Regions from separate parts of the Photobacterium sp. GSS17 genome, predicted to be linked through region 1. Evidence: predicted binding sites of a transcription regulator. Region 1 holds the regulator's gene; each other region holds the start of a gene.
The links. Region 1 encodes CRP, which controls carbon source genes, mostly activating them, when cyclic AMP is high. Its sites were predicted from a motif close to TGTGANNNNNNTCACA; they were not measured.
Positions count from the first base shown of each region.

Region 1 (4,192 bases):
ATTCACCCCGTGGCAGGATTTACCGGAAAACACCGATGTGCTGTTCTATGAAGGGCTGCACGGCGGGGTTGTGGATGGCGACACCAATGTTGCCCAGCATGTGGATCTGCTGATCGGCATGGTGCCTATTGTCAACCTGGAATGGATCCAGAAGATCGTGCGCGACACCCGCGATCGCGGCCATTCACGGGAAGCCGTGATGGATTCAATTGTCCGCTCAATGGATGATTACCTGAACTACATCACGCCGCAGTTCTCCCGCACCCATATCAACTTCCAGCGCGTCCCGACGGTCGACACCTCGAACCCGCTCAGTGCCAAGGCGATCCCGAGCCTGGATGAGAGCTTTGTAGTGATCCGCTTCCGCGGTATCAAGAAAGTCGATTTTCCTTACCTGCTGGCGATGATTCAGGGCTCTTTCATGTCACGCCACAACACCCTGGTGGTGCCGGGCGGCAAGATGAGTTTTGCGATGGAGCTGATTATGCGTCCACTGATCCAGCAGTTAATTGATACCGGCAAGATCAGCTAATCACGACGAGGTGTTATTGAGCTTGGCTTAGCGAGCAGCGTGAACGAACCGTCCTCAGCGCCGCACCCGGTACCGACAAGACACCGCCCGCCCAGTGCATTGCACCGGGCGGGCGGCAATTTAACATATCAGGCGTTCTCGTCAGTTAACTGACGATAGCCGATTAATCCTGAGCGATCACTTCATAAGAGTGCGTCATTTCTACCCCTTCCCCCAGCATCAGGCAAACCGAGCAGTATTTTTCCAGTGAATCAGCCACGGTTTTGGCGACCACCGCTTCATCCAGATCGTGGCCGGCGACCACAAAATGAATGTTGGCAGAAGTAAACAGACGCGGGGCCTGCTCACGTCGTACTGAGGTAATTTGCGCTTCGCAGGCCGTGATTTTCTGCCCGGCAGATTTCAGGCCGTCAACCACATCTACCGAACTGCAGCCACCCGCAGCCATTAAAACCATTTCCATCGGACTTGGCGCTTTTTCTCCGCCGTTTCCGTCCATCACCACGCTGTGGCCGGAATTTGACTGACCCAAAAAGGTCAAATTCTCGACCCATTTCACTCGTGATTGCATGGCTTTCTCCTTCTCTAAAATAGGGTGTTTTGGCACTATCTGACAACTGTGTGATCATGTGCACACTTATGACCACGAAATGGCCTTTTCCGATAGATCAATATCAAGAAATACGCGCCGAAAAAAGATAAACTCTGAACTAATTATTCACGTGAGCTTGCAGCCCAGCGGTTGACTGAATATCCTAAACGGCGAACAAATTATTGTTAGGCCCAGCCTCAAACTTATAGGGACGTCGTTGTTGGGCAACAAACGCAGAGGAAGTTAGTAATATGGTTCCAGGTAAACCTCAAACAGATCCAACTCTAGAGTGGTTTCTTTCCCATTGCCACATCCACAAGTACCCATCAAAAAGTACGTTGATCCATGCAGGGGAAAAAGCGGAAACACTCTACTACATCGTTAAGGGTTCTGTTGCTGTCCTAATCAAGGATGAAGAAGGCAAGGAGATGATCCTGTCATACCTAAACCAGGGTGACTTCATCGGTGAGCTTGGCCTGTTCGAAGAAGGCCAGGAGCGTACTGCTTGGGTTCGCGCGAAGACCCCATGCGAAGTGGCAGAAATTTCATTCAAGAAATTCCGCCAGCTGATTCAGGTTAACCCTGATATTCTGATGCGCTTGTCAGCACAGATGGCTCGCCGTCTGCAAGTGACCAGCCAGAAAGTCGGCGACCTGGCATTCCTGGACGTAACAGGCCGCATTGCTCAGACACTTCTGAACCTGGCAAAACAGCCGGATGCAATGACTCACCCGGATGGCATGCAGATTAAGATCACCCGTCAGGAAATCGGTCAGATTGTTGGCTGTTCCCGTGAAACGGTTGGCCGTATTCTGAAGATGCTGGAAGAGCAGAACCTGATCTCTGCGCACGGTAAAACCATCGTGGTTTACGGTACGCGCTAAGATGCCGCTGCAACGTCAGTGAAAAAAGCCGCGCTCAGCGGCTTTTTTATTATCAGCCACCGGCATACCAACTAGCCCTTATCCCTTTATGCACCCCCTGCTTCAGAGTCCCTCTCACGACGTCCCCCTCGCTCATTACCGTGTTGCCAGGAACCGTACTTAGCAACATTGGCGGGACTTGAATGCTCGCGACACCCAGCAGCGCGAGAGATCGCCCGGCGTTGCGGCGCGATACATCCGAGAGTTGCCGACACGCTCACCCTTTTCCCCCTTGCCTCCGGCCGGACAAGTGCTACATTCAGGAGAGACGCCTATGCAACTGATGCAAGGTCCTGACACGGATAACAGATATGGATATCGAGCGTTTTTCCCCGCACCAGCCCTCATTGAGCCCGGCTATCATTGCCCCGTTGCCTGCCACCGTCGAGTTGACCGGCTTTAGCGGCAACCGCCATTACCATGAGCAAACAACCTTACAGGACGGCTGTCCGGCTGCCCTGCCGTTGCCACCGCTGGATTGCCAGCACTGACGCTGATAACCGATGCCTGCCATGCGCTGGCACTAAACACCATCCCACAAACATGTGGTACGAAACAGCAGAGCCTGAACGAAAAAAGCCCTGCAACAACCGCTGCGGGGCAAAGGGAAAGCATCTCATTGGGATTCTGATCGGTTATCGCTATTGACCAGAGAGCAGCCTTGAAGGTCAGACCCTCAAGGCTTGGTGACCCATTCTGCGATAAATGGGCGTTTTACATGTTCGTACTTTCGAAGATCTTGTCGGCAGATGCTTCTACAAAGCCCGAGTACAACTCACCGTCAGGCATTGGGTAACGCTTAGCGAACTCATAGAAGCCACCCGGAATCGAGTGAACACCATCCGTAAAGCCGACATCAACCCGATCAGCCATGGTCGATGACTGTTCCAGCAGCACTTCAGGGCTGCCTTTGACTTCACCACCTGACTCATTGATGACAAACCCGTTGTGACGCAGCAGCTGGTTCACCTCAACCACTTCGGTAAACTGCTCAAGCTGATTGATGCTGACCGTAAAGTGGTTAGCCCCGTAACCGTGCGCAGCCACCCAACCTGCATACTCACTTTCTGCTGACAGCATGTCGTAGGTCGCAAAATCCAGCTCCCACAAACGGCCGCCGTACAGGAACGCAGGATCATTCAGCGCCTCTTCCGGTACTTGGTTAACCAGCTCACGCACCGCTTGCTGCAGTTCAGAACTGAATTGTCCAACCATCAACTCACTGATGAACACTTTCGGTGCACGCGGGTTCGGGTGCTCAAAGTGCTCAGCATACAGCTTCTTCGCTTCGAAATGATACTTGCCGCACGGTTTGTAGCCGATCGCGATAAACGGCGCCGCCAGGCGATCCAGTCCCACTTTGGGCAGGTTGAAGGTCCGCAACGCAATATGATCATTAAGCAGCGGTTCGTCTTCGGTCAGCAGGTCATGAACCTGCGCCGCTGACGGACACAAACGCTGAATGTAATCCTGCCACAGCCCTTCAAACAGTTTCTCTACCCTTTCCATGTGTTTGCCATCCTCTTAACTAAAGTGAATTCAGGCGCCCGGATTTACAGGCTGATCCCCGGTGATAGTTGCGCCGGAACTTCAGTGTGGTCGCCTTCCATTGATGCCATTGGGTAGGCACAGTAGTCTGCCGCGTAGTACGCACTTGGACGCAGGTTGCCCGAAGCCCCCGGACCACCGAACGGTGCATCACCGCTTGCGCCCGTCAGCTGACGGTTACGGTTCACGACACCGGCACGGATATGGTCAATGAAGTATTGCCACTCGCTGTCGTCGGTAGAAACCAGACCAGCAGACAGGCCGTAACGGGTGTTGTTTGCCAGCTCAACCGCCTGCTCCAGATCATCATAGCGAGCCACTTGCAGCAGCGGACCGAAATATTCTTCATCCGGCAGCACGGCAATATCACTGACTTCGATGATACCCGGCGTCACCACGGCGCCCTGGCCGCGAGTCGCTTCCAGCAGCGGTTTGCCACCCAGTTCAATCAGGTTAGCCTGAGCACGGATAATGTTGTCTGCGGCCTGAACCGAAATCTGCGGCCCCATAAACGGTGCCGGCTCATCGAACTGGCCACCCACTTTAATGTTGCCGGCAACTTCAATCAGACGAGCCAACACGGCATCGCCAGCTTCC
Region 1 is NZ_CP117517.1:3,305,590-3,309,781, forward strand. It holds gene PGW97_RS15105 (phosphoribulokinase) at 1-532, shown strand, start outside; gene PGW97_RS15110 (OsmC family protein) at 696-1,103, opposite strand; gene crp (cAMP-activated global transcriptional regulator CRP) at 1,376-2,008, shown strand; gene PGW97_RS15120 (hypothetical protein) at 2,359-2,538, shown strand; gene PGW97_RS15125 (DUF1338 domain-containing protein) at 2,762-3,556, opposite strand; gene astD (succinylglutamate-semialdehyde dehydrogenase) at 3,601-4,192, opposite strand, start outside.

Region 2 (4,192 bases), 340 kb from region 1:
CTTGATGCCGATGCGTTCGATCCCGTTCAAAGTGGTGTGTCTGCTGGGAATGAATGACGGGGTTTATCCGCGCTCCATTGCACCGGAAGGGTTTGACCTGATGGTTGGCCGTGGCAAGCACGGCGATCGTTCCCGTCGCGATGATGACCGCTACCTGTTCCTGGAAGCGCTGCAATCTGCGCAGGAAACCCTGTATATCAGTTATGTCGGCCGTTCGATTCAGGACAACAGTGAGAAAGTGCCATCCGTTCTGGTCAGTGAACTGCTGGAATACTGCCAACAGGGATACTGTCTGGAGGGTCATCAGTCGCAACCGGCGGACGAATCTGCCAAAGAATTGCTAACAGCACTGACTTTTGAGCACCCGCTGGTTCCGTTCAGTCCCAAGGCTTTTGAGGGCGATCAGCCCAGCTATGCCATTGAATGGCTGCCTGCGGCCCGGCGGGATCCGCTGTCGGTAGCGCCGTTTATCAGCCAGCCATTGCCGCCGCAGGTGGATGATAATGGCGGGATACTGGAGCTGGCTGAACTGCTTCGTTTCTGGCGACTGCCGGTGCAGTATTTCTTCAACCGTCGACTGAAAGTGTTCTTCGATGCCGGGCCGGGCGCGGTCGAGGATGACGAGCCGTTTGCTCTGGATAATTTGGAACGTTATCAGCTGCGTGAGTCCTTGTTGAACACCTTCCTGCAGGATAGCAGTGCCTTGTCCCCTTCGGGACAGCATCCGTCACCGGATCGGGAAGCACTGTTTGCGCAGTTTACCCGTTATCAGCAAGCGGCGGGGCGTCTGCCGGTGGCGCAGTTCGGTGAGCTGGAGCTGGTGGAAGAGCGCGGCGTGATTGAAAGCCTGGCGCAAACCATCGCGGAACATATGACTGATCGCCGACCGGATCAGGAAGTCGACTTGCCGCTGACGATTGATGGCCGTGCCCTGCGTCTGCAAGGCTGGCTCAAGCATCGTACATCGCAGGGACTGGTGCGTTATCGTCCGGGGAAAATTCGCGCTCAGGATATGCTGTCGGGCTGGATTGAACACCTTTGTGCCTCGGCTGAGCTTAACGGCCCGACCACCACACTGATTGGACTTGACGGAGCGTGGCAGTTTGAGCCGGTCAGTGCCGAGACAGCGCTGCAATACCTGGAAATCCTGGTACAGGCTTATTACCTGGGGCAATGCCAGCCGCTGCCGTACCTGCCCAAAACCGCGTATGAAGGGATCCTGGCCGGGCGCGATAAGCAGGGGGACTGGTGTGAAGACAGTGAGGCACTGGAGAAAGGTGCAGACAGTATGCAGGCCATGTTTAACCCGGCATACATGCGCAGCGGAGAAGGTGAAAACAGTTACATTGCGCGGGTCTGGCCACAGTGGGATGAAGCGTTAGCCGCCGAGGTCATGCATTGGGGTACACAAGTGCTCAAGCCTGCACTGCTGCGCTTGCAGCCGGTTGAATAGCGGTGGTGGTGTAAGCTGGAGGGCGGTGGAAACGTCGCGGTAAAACCAGGAAAGGTGTAGTGTGGCCGCCAGCAAAGTAATTATTTTATGTAGGGCTTGCTGTACGGCCACCGGTCCAGAGGTGACCCGATTTCGTGGCCGGGATAATAACGAAGCCGATGTTACAAAACCGTGAAACATCTCTCATATTGATATAAGACATAGTGGCGATATTCGATATTTTTATTTGGATATGGGCCAGTTCACAAAAAAATATCTGGAACGGGCACGGCTTTGTTTACAAAACGTGGCTGGGTTCCAGCACGGGAATCTGCGTATTCTATGACTCAACAAACGATGACAACGACACCGGAGCCGTTGGAAGCGATGACCTTTCCGCTTCACGGCAACCGGCTGATTGAAGCCTCTGCCGGTACCGGTAAAACCTTCACCATTGCCAGCCTGTACCTGCGCCTGCTGCTGGGACATGGGGACAGTCAGAGCCGTTTTCCCCGTGAACTGACAGTGGATCAGATTCTGGTGGTGACGTTTACCGAAGCGGCGACTGCCGAGTTGCGAGATCGTATCCGTCGCCGTATTCATGATGCCAGAGTGGCGTTCAGCCGTGGTACCAGCCAGGATCCGGTGATCGCTCCGCTGCTGGAAGATCTGCCGGATCATAAGGCGGCTGCAGCGATCCTGTTGCAGGCCGAGCGCCAGATGGACGAAGCTGCTATCTATACCATTCACGGTTTTTGTCAGCGGATGCTGACACAAAATGCGTTTGAGTCCGGCAGCCTGTTCAACAACGAATTTATTACCGAAGAGAGCCAGTTGCGGGCGCAGGTGGTGGCCGACTACTGGCGCCGGAACTTTTATCCGCTGCCGCGCACGCTGGCAGAAGAAGTACGTCGGCACTGGAAAACACCGGCCGCTCTGCTGGGGGCGATCAACACCTTCCTGTCCGGTGCGGAAGTTGAAGTCCGGGCACCGGCGCTCGGCGACAGCTTGCAGGCTCTGCATGACAGCAATCTGGCGCGGATCAATCAGGTGAAGCAGCTCTGGCGGGAGCATGCCGGGGACTTTCACGACCTGATCGCCAACTCCGGCGTCAATAAACGCAGTTATACCAAAACCAGCCTGCCTAAAGCCCTGGCGGAAGTCAGTGAGTGGGCGAATCAGGATAACACCGGGTACGCCCTGCCCAAGGCGCTGGCCAAGTTTGATCAGCAAGAGCTGGCGGAGAAAACCACGAAAGGGGAAGTGCCGACCCATGCGGTTTTTGAGGCGATCAGTGCGCTGCTTGCTAACCCACCGACCATCCGGGATCCACTGCTGGCTCACGCTATTCAGGAATGCCGTCAGCTACTGACTGAAGCCAAGCAGCGCAAAGGCTGGCTGGCGTTTGACGATCTTCTGACCCAGCTGGCTGCTGCGCTCAGCAATGATGAGATGGGGATGCTGGCGAGCCGGATCCGGCGTCAGTACCCGGTCGCGATGATCGATGAATTTCAGGATACCGACCCCCTGCAATACAGCATTTTCAATACCGTTTATGGTGATTCCGCTCAGGCCGCCGGGGAGTCAAGCGCCGAGTTTGCAAAAACAGCATTGCCCGCAGAACCTGATGTCTGCGGCCTGTTTATGATCGGCGATCCCAAGCAGGCGATCTATGCCTTCCGGGGAGCCGATATTTTTACATATATCAAAGCGCGGCGGCAGGTGTCCGCCCATTACACGCTGGGCATCAACTGGCGTTCCACTGCCGAAATGGTGGCGGCGGTCAACCGGATTTTTGAGCACCCGAACAAGCCGTTTATTTACGATCAGGACATCACCTTCCTGCCGGTCAGCCACAGCCCGAAAGCGGCGGAGCGCGGCTGGGCGCTGGACGGACAGCGACAGCCGGCGGTCAGTTTCTGGCACCAGCAGGCCGACCAACCGGTGTCGAAAGGGGAATACCAGCAGGTAATGGCGCGAGCCACCGCTGCGGAAATTCAGCGTATCCTGACCCTGGCTCAACAACACAAAGCCACGTTGATTGACGGTGGCGAGCCTTCGCGCGCCATTGAAGCCTGTGATATTTCGGTGCTGGTGCGCACCGGTACGGAAGGAGCGCTGATCAAAGAAGCGCTGGCCCAACAGGGGATCGCCAGCGTGTACCTGTCTAATCGCGACAGTGTCTTCGCCTGTAATGAAGCGGCGGATGTGCAGCGTCTGCTGCAGGCGGTGCTGACCCCGGAAGATGATCGCGCCCTGCGCGCTGCCTTGGCCTCCGGGCTGTTCGCGCTGACCATCGGTGAACTGGATGCGCTCAATGCCGATGAAGGCAAGTGGGAGCAGTATGTTTCTGAGTTTCGTGAATACCGCAAACTGTGGCAGCGCCGGGGCGTTTTGCCGATGCTGCGCCATCTGCTGACGGCGCGGAAGATCCCGGAGCGGCTGTTGAGTGAAAACGGCGGTGAGCGTCGGCTGACAGACTTGCTGCATATTGGTGAACTGTTACAGCAAGCCAGCCAGACCCTCGACAGCGATCATGCGTTGCTGCGTTGGCTGGCCGAGCACATCGAAGCCCCGAACGGCAATGTCGATGAGCAGCAGGTGCGATTGGAGTCGGAGCGTAAACTGGTGCAAATCGTCACGATTCACAAATCAAAAGGTCTGGAATATGACCTGGTGTTCCTGCCGTTTGCCTGCAGCTATCGCGAAACTGACACCGCGCTGTTCCACGATGAACAGACTCAGCAGGCCGTGCTGGAT
Region 2 is NZ_CP117517.1:2,963,623-2,967,814, reverse strand. It holds gene recC (exodeoxyribonuclease V subunit gamma) at 1-1,453, shown strand, start outside; gene recB (exodeoxyribonuclease V subunit beta) at 1,775-4,192, shown strand, end outside.
Region 2: a site for CRP is predicted at 1,624-1,639, ahead of recB (exodeoxyribonuclease V subunit beta). Genes of this name have one in related genera too.

Region 3 (4,192 bases), 380 kb from region 1:
CGACGCTTCCGGCGCGCAGAAAAACACAGTGGAATGATAGCCTTGGGCCGCCGCCAGATAATTCGCCGTCACCGGCAAACCGCCGACTTTCAGGTAAGCACAAATATCCCCAATCGCCCGATCCACAAACGCCGGCATCGTACTGCACGCCGCCTGCTCACGCTGGCTGCTCATGCGATCCAGGCACAGCGCAGCAAAACCCGGTAAATCGGTCCAGGGCAGAATGCCGTCGTCACGGGCTGATTCTTCCCGGATCAGGGCGCGGGACACTTCCGGGTACGTCAGGTAGCCCCGTTGGGCCAGCGCCTGCAGCAGTGTGGTTTTGCCGGCACCCGGGCCGCCGGTGATGATTATCGGTTGCATAGGTCAGTTTTCCATTTACCTGGCCAGATAAAACAATCCCCCCATGCTTGCGCGATGGAGGGATTGATTCAGTACATGCGGTTAGCGATTATTTCGCTGAACGGCTTGCACGCTTACGATCGGTTTCCGTCAGCAGTTTCTTACGGATACGGATGCTTTCTGGCGTTACTTCTACCAGCTCGTCATCATCGATGAACTCAAGCGCCTGCTCCAGAGTGAACTTGATCGCCGGAGTCAGAACCTGTGCTTCATCCGTACCAGAAGCACGAACGTTAGTCAGCTGCTTACCTTTCAGACAGTTTACTGTCAGGTCGTTTGAACGGTTGTGAATACCGATGATCTGACCTTCGTACACTTCATCTGCGTGCTCAGCAAACAGACGGCCACGCTCCTGCAGGTTGAACAGTGCGTAAGTCAGGGCTTTACCGGTTGCGTTAGAAATCAGTACGCCGTTCACACGCTGGCCGATTTCGCCACCTTTGTGCGGACCGTAGTGATCAAACGTGTGGTACAGCAGGCCAGAACCTGAAGTCAGGGTCATGAACTCTGTCTGGAAGCCAATCAGGCCACGAGAAGGCATCATGAAGTCCATACGTACACGGCCTTTGCCGTCCGGTGCCATATCAGTCAGCTCACCTTTACGCAGACCGATGTTTTCCATGATGCCGCCCTGGTGCTCTTCCATCACGTCGATAGTCACCGTTTCATACGGTTCCATCAGCTGACCATCTTCTTCTTTCAGGATTACTTCCGGACGAGATACTGCCAGCTCAAAGCCTTCACGACGCATGTTTTCGATCAGGATAGACAGGTGCAGCTCACCACGGCCTGATACGCGGAACTTGTCCGGGTCATCCGTTTCTTCTACACGCAGAGCAACGTTGTGAACCAGTTCTTTCTGCAGACGCTCAAGAATGTTACGTGACGTTACGAACTTACCTTCTTTACCCGCAAACGGAGAGGTGTTTACCTGGAAGGTCATAGTAACTGTTGGCTCGTCAACAGACAGAGCTGGCAGCGCTTCAACAGCATTCACGTCACAGATAGTGTCAGAGATTTTCAGCTCGCCCAGACCTGTGATTGCGATGATGTCACCCGCTGTCGCCTGCGCAACATCGTGACGCTCCAGACCCAGGTAACCCAGTACTGTACCAACTTTACCGTTACGCTTAGTGCCGTCAGCACCCACAACGGTAACTTGCTGGTTTGGCTTCACCGAACCACGTGTAACACGGCCAACACCGATAACACCCACGTATGAGCTGTAATCCAGCTGAGAAATTTGCATCTGCAGCGAACCATCAACGTCAACGTTTGGCGCAGCAACGTTATCTACGATAGCCTGGAACAGAGGTTCCATGTTCTCGCCAGTTTCGCCTTCTTCCAATGTTGCCCAGCCGTTCAGAGCCGATGCGTACACTACACGGAAATCCAGCTGCTCGTCAGTCGCACCCAGGTTGTCGAACAGGTCAAATACCTGATCCATAACCCAATCAGGACGTGCACCCGGACGGTCAATTTTGTTGATTACCACGATTGGCTTCAGGCCGTGAGCAAACGCTTTTTGCGTTACGAAACGCGTCTGTGGCATCGGACCGTCAACGGCATCAACGATCAGCAGTACTGAGTCAACCATCGACATGATACGCTCAACTTCACCACCGAAGTCGGCGTGTCCCGGAGTATCAACGATGTTGATGCGGTAATCGTTCCAGTTGATCGCTGTGTTCTTAGCCAGAATGGTAATACCACGCTCTTTTTCGATGTCGTTGGAATCCATTACGCGTTCTTCTACTTCACCGCGAGACTCTAACGTGCCAGATTGCTGAAGCAATTTGTCAACCAGAGTCGTTTTACCGTGGTCAACGTGCGCAATGATTGCGATATTTCTTAATTTATCGATCTGTGGATTTGACATGTGTTTTACATTCACTCAGAACATGCAGCGACCGGACGGTTGCCACGTGGTTAAAAAAACGGCTCATAATCTAACAGATTTTACGTCAAAACCCACCTATTATGTGATTTATATCACCGGCTTTTTTGCGCTCAAGCGCACCATGCCCCCGTATCCCCCGCCGTTTGGGCGATTTAAGCTGAATAATGGCAGCGACTTCCGGCCGTTCCCCTCTTTATTTGACGTTTCCATGAAACCGACCACTTTTTCCTGAAACTCCCGCCAGCAGCAATTGACAATATGCGACCATGGACTAATAGTAATGGCGCGCACCAGGAAAGACGGGACTTGTCACCAATCGCACCACAATGGTGCACAGCATCACCAAGTTGGTGCATCAGAAGTGCGCATTTGCCCTTTTACTCACGCTAATGCGCTGTTTTGGGGCTTTTAAAAGTTGGCACGGTTCTCGCTTAATAGATTTTAGCTGAGCAATGCATGCTCATTACCTATTTTGTGGCCCGTTGCCCAATCTAACACCGGAGGTTACTCAAGATGTCAGTTGAAAACGTACTCGCGCTGATCCAGGAAAACGAAGTCAAGTTTGTTGACCTACGCTTTACCGATACCAAAGGTAAAGAGCAGCATATCTCTATCCCAGCTCACCAGATTGATGCCGACTTCTTTGAAGAAGGTAAAATGTTCGACGGTTCTTCTGTTGCTGGCTGGAAAGGCATCAACGAATCAGACATGGTAATGATGCCAGACGCATCATCAGCAGTACTGGACCCGTTCACAGAAGATGCCACTCTGAACATTCGTTGTGACATCCTGGAACCTGCGACTATGCAGGGCTACGATCGCGACCCACGTTCTATCGCTAAACGCGCAGAAGACTACATGCGCTCAACTGGCATCGCTGACACTGTATTGGTTGGTCCAGAACCAGAATTCTTCCTGTTCGATGACGTGAAATTCTCGACCGATATGTCTGGTTCTTTCTTCAAGATTGACGACATCGAAGCGGCATGGAACACAGGTTCTGACATCGAAGGCGGTAACAAAGGTCACCGTCCAGGCGTGAAAGGCGGTTACTTCCCAGTGGCGCCGGTTGATTCTTCTCAGGATATCCGTTCAGCCATGTGTCTGATCATGGAAGAGATGGGCCTGGTTGTTGAAGCACACCACCACGAAGTCGCGACTGCAGGTCAGAACGAGATCGCCACGCGCTTCAACACGCTGACAACCAAAGCGGACGAAATCCAGATCTACAAATACGTTGTACACAACGTCGCACACGCTTTCGGCAAAACCGCGACCTTCATGCCTAAACCACTGGTGGGCGACAACGGTTCTGGTATGCACGTACACCAATCTCTGGCGAAAGACGGTCAGAACCTGTTTGCGGGCGACAAATACGGCGGCCTGTCTGAAATGGCTCTGTACTACATCGGCGGTATCATCAAGCACGCACGTGCACTGAACGCACTGACTAACCCGTCGACCAACTCGTACAAGCGTCTGGTTCCTCACTACGAAGCACCAGTAATGCTGGCTTACTCAGCGCGTAACCGTTCTGCTTCTATCCGTATCCCTGTGGTACCAAGCCCGAAAGCGCGTCGTATCGAAGTGCGCTTCCCAGATCCAGCAGCAAACCCATACCTGGCGTTTGCAGCCATGCTGATGGCGGGTCTTGACGGTATCCGGAACAAGATCCACCCAGGGGAAGCGATGGATAAAGACCTGTACGATCTGCCAGCTGAAGAAGCAGCAGAGATTCCAAAGGTTGCAGAATCACTACAACAAGCGCTTCAGTGCCTAGACGAAGATCGTGAGTTCCTGACCGCTGGCGGCGTGTTCTCTGATGACTTCATTGATTCTTACATCGCTCTGAAAACTCAGGACGTGCAGAAGATCAACATGGCGACGCAC
Region 3 is NZ_CP117517.1:106,204-110,395, reverse strand. It holds gene PGW97_RS00510 (AAA family ATPase) at 1-363, opposite strand, end outside; gene typA (translational GTPase TypA) at 452-2,281, opposite strand; gene glnA (glutamate--ammonia ligase) at 2,816-4,192, shown strand, end outside.
Region 3: a site for CRP is predicted at 2,384-2,399, ahead of typA (translational GTPase TypA). Genes of this name have one in related genera too.

Region 4 (4,192 bases), 270 kb from region 1:
ACCCCTCGCGGGACTGGCTGAACCCGAACCTGGGCTTTGTTAATTCCAGTCGGGCGCGGGCCAAGGTACATGCCTGGTTCCGTAAGCAGGATCGCGATAAGAACATTGCCGCCGGACGGGAAATTTTGGAAACCGAGCTGGTGAAAATCGGCGCGACTCTGAAAGATGCCGAAGCCTATGCCCTGAAGCGCTTCAACGTGAATTCGCCTGACGAGTTGTATGCCGGGGTCGGCAGTGGTGATCTACGTATTAATCAGGTGATCAATCACATCAATGCGCTGGTCAACAAGCCGACGGCTGAAGAAGAAGATCAGCAGTTGCTGGAGAAGCTGGTGGAAGCCGGTAACAAAACCAGCAAGAAACCGCGCCGTGATGCGGTGGTGGTGGAAGGGGTGGATAACCTGATGACCCACCTTGCCCGCTGCTGTCAGCCGATTCCGGGCGATGACATCCAGGGCTTTGTGACTCAGGGACGTGGCATTTCGGTGCACCGCAGCGACTGTGAACAGCTGGAAGAGCTGCGCCATGTGGCGCCAGAGCGTATCATTGACGCGGTCTGGGGCGGCGGTTTTGTCGGCAGTTATAACATTACCGTCCGGGTTGTGGCTTCTGAGCGCAGCGGTTTGCTGAAAGAGCTGACCAACACCTTCTCTAACGAAAAGGTCAAGGTGGCCGGCATGAAGAGTCGGGTCGACTTCAAGAAACAGCTGTCGATCCTCGACTTTGATTTGGAACTGACCAATATCGACGTCCTGGGCCGGGTGCTTAAACGCATCGAACAGGTGAAGGATGTGGCTGAAGCCAGACGTCTGCACTAACACTCAGCAATCAAAAGCGGGAAGCCACGGCGGCCCGCTTTTGTTTTTAACCGTTCCGCCGTCCCAGGGCCATGTGAGCGGCGCTTTATGACGCGAACCTGCTCACTCAGCGCTCTTCGGTTTAGTCAACGGAGCTATGTTACGGAGCTATGCTACTGATCGTTCTATTGAGTTATTCCACCGATTTATTTAACAGCACCGTTCCACTGAACCATTCAACTAAACCATTCAACTGAATCATTCAACCGAGACTCCAGCTACCATGAGTAACGTAAAACCTGCTCCGATCGAGCAACTGATTGACATTATGGCCACCTTGCGCGACCCGCAGCAGGGATGCCCGTGGGATCTGAAACAGACCTTTGCCACCATCGTGCCGCACACACTGGAAGAAGCATACGAAGTGGCGGACGCCATTGCCCAGCGAAACTGGGATGACGTGCGAGAGGAGCTGGGCGATTTGCTGTTTCAGGTGGTGTTTTACAGCCAGTTGGGCAAAGAGCAGGGGTTGTTTGATTTTGACCAGGTTGTGGCCGGCATTAACGATAAACTGATCCGCCGTCACCCTCATGTGTTCAGCCAAACCGAGTTTGCTGATGAGTCGGCCATTCATGCTAACTGGGAAGCGGAAAAAGCCAAAGAGCGTGCTGCCAAAGGTGAGGATCACAGTGTGCTGGCAAATATTCCCCTGGCGCTGCCGGCGCTGAGCCGGGCAGAGAAAATCCAGAAGCGCTGTGCCAGTCATGGCTTTGACTGGGAGACACTCGGGCCGGTAGTCGACAAAGTGCGTGAAGAGATTGAAGAAGTGATGGAAGAAGCCGTTCAGGCCTCGCGGGATCAGGATCGCATTGAAGAAGAAATGGGGGATCTGTTGTTCGCGGTGGCCAATTTAAGTCGCCACCTCAAGGTCAAACCGGAGCAGGCGCTGGCCCGAGCTAACCAGAAATTCGAGCGCCGGTTTCGCCAAGTTGAGCAAACTGTGCTAGAACAAGGAAAGCAACTTGACGACTGCAGCCTGGAGCAACTGGATCGCATCTGGGATGAGGTAAAAGTGCGGGAGAAAAAGGGCACACGGTAAGTGCAAACAGGGCTTGCCATACGGGGAATCAGGGCGTTATCTGATCAACATAGTTATTATTAACGCCCCTGACAGGCAGAATTGATTTGAAACAAAAAAAAACCAATCCTGCTGTGATAGTTTTCACGTTGTGGCGATAAAGTGTGTCTGGTATACTAATTTCCCGTCCAGATACTTTTTATATCCTCTATACCAATCTTCCAGGTAAAACATGACAACGAATTACATTTTTGTTACGGGCGGGGTCGTATCCTCACTAGGTAAAGGTATTGCTGCAGCCTCTCTTGCGGCTATTCTAGAAGCTCGTGGTCTGAAAGTGACCATGATGAAGCTTGACCCTTACATCAATGTTGACCCAGGCACAATGAGCCCAACTCAACACGGTGAAGTATTCGTAACGGAAGACGGTGCAGAGACTGACCTAGACTTGGGTCACTACGAGCGTTTCATTCGTACCAAGATGACGAAACGCAACAACTTTACAGCAGGTCGCGTGTATGCCGACGTACTGCGTAAAGAGCGTCGTGGTGACTACCTGGGCGCCACTATTCAGGTTATCCCTCACATTACCAATGCCATCAAAGAGCGCGTGATCGCAGGTGCGGAAGGCCACGACATCGCAATCGTTGAAGTTGGCGGTACTGTTGGTGATATCGAATCACTGCCGTTCATGGAAGCAATTCGCCAGTTGGCGGTTGAACTGGGCCGTGAGCGCGCCATGTTCACTCACCTGACACTGGTGCCATACCTGGCAGCAGCAGGCGAAGTGAAAACGAAACCAACTCAGCATTCTGTAAAAGAACTGCTGTCTATCGGTATTCAGCCAGATGTGCTGATCTGCCGTTCTGACCGTATGATCCCAGCCAACGAACGTGCCAAGATTGCACTGTTCTGTAACGTGCCGGAGAAAGCGGTTATCTCAATGAAAGACGTAGATTCAATCTACAAGATCCCACAACTGATTAAAGCTCAGGGTCTGGATGATCTGGTATGTCAGCGTTTTGGCATTACAGCACCAGAAGCCGATCTGTCTGAGTGGGAACAGGTTATCTACGAAGAAGCCAATCCGACCGCTGAAGTGACCATCGGTATGGTGGGCAAGTACATCGAACTGCCAGACGCGTACAAGTCAGTGAACGAAGCGTTGAAGCACGCCGGCCTGAAAAACCGTCTGTCAGTGAAAATCAAATACATTGATTCTCAAGACGTAGAATCAAAAGGTACTGAAGTACTGGAAGGCCTGGATGCAATCCTGGTTCCGGGTGGCTTCGGTAACCGTGGTATCGAAGGCAAGATCATGACTGCCAAGTATGCTCGCGAGAACAAGATCCCTTACCTGGGTATCTGTCTGGGCATGCAGGTTGCTCTGATCGAGTTCGCTCGTAACGTCGCTGGTCTGGAAGGTGCGCACTCAACCGAGTTCAACCCTGAATCAGCGAACCCTGTTGTTGGCTTGATTACTGAGTGGGTTGATAACGAAGGTAAAGTTGAAGAGCGTACTGAGAAGTCTGATCTGGGCGGTACAATGCGTCTGGGCTCACAGCTGTGTCACCTGATTGATGGCACGAAAGCGCGCGAGCTGTACGGTAACGCGACGATTCACGAGCGTCACCGTCACCGTTATGAAGTGAACAATCACTACATCCCGCAGTTGGAAAAAGCGGGTCTGAAAATTTCTGGCCTGTCGGCGGACAAGAAGCTGGTGGAAATTATCGAGAACCCTAACCATCCTTGGTTTGTGGCTGCTCAGTTCCACCCTGAGTTCACTTCAACCCCTCGCGACGGTCACCCGCTGTTTGCCGGCTTCGTAAAAGCCGCTGGCGAAAACCAGCGCGGTGAGCTAAACAAGTAAGGATTACGGATAGCTGTAGCGGTAAGAGCTACAGCTATTTTTTTAGCTTTTAAATTGAAGATAAAGCAAGAGGAAACACAATGTCTAAGATCGTTAAAGTTCTAGGTCGTGAAATTATCGATTCACGTGGTAACCCTACTGTTGAAGCGGAAGTTCACCTGGAAGGCGGTTTCGTAGGTATGGCGGCTGCACCATCTGGTGCATCAACTGGTTCTCGTGAAGCTCTTGAGCTGCGCGACGGTGATAAGTCTCGTTTCCTGGGTAAAGGTGTACTGAAAGCTGTTGAAGCAGTTAACGGCCCAATCGCTGAAGCCCTGATTGGTAAAGACGCGAAAGCACAAGCTGACATCGATCAGATCATGATCGACCTTGACGGTACTGAAAACAAATCTAACTTCGGTGCGAACGCAATTCTGGCTGTTTCTCTGGCGAACGCTAAAGCAG
Region 4 is NZ_CP117517.1:3,036,162-3,040,353, reverse strand. It holds gene relA (GTP diphosphokinase) at 1-818, shown strand, start outside; gene mazG (nucleoside triphosphate pyrophosphohydrolase) at 1,081-1,896, shown strand; gene PGW97_RS13725 (CTP synthase) at 2,108-3,748, shown strand; gene eno (phosphopyruvate hydratase) at 3,829-4,192, shown strand, end outside.
Region 4: a site for CRP is predicted at 2,009-2,024, ahead of PGW97_RS13725 (CTP synthase). Genes of this name have one in related genera too.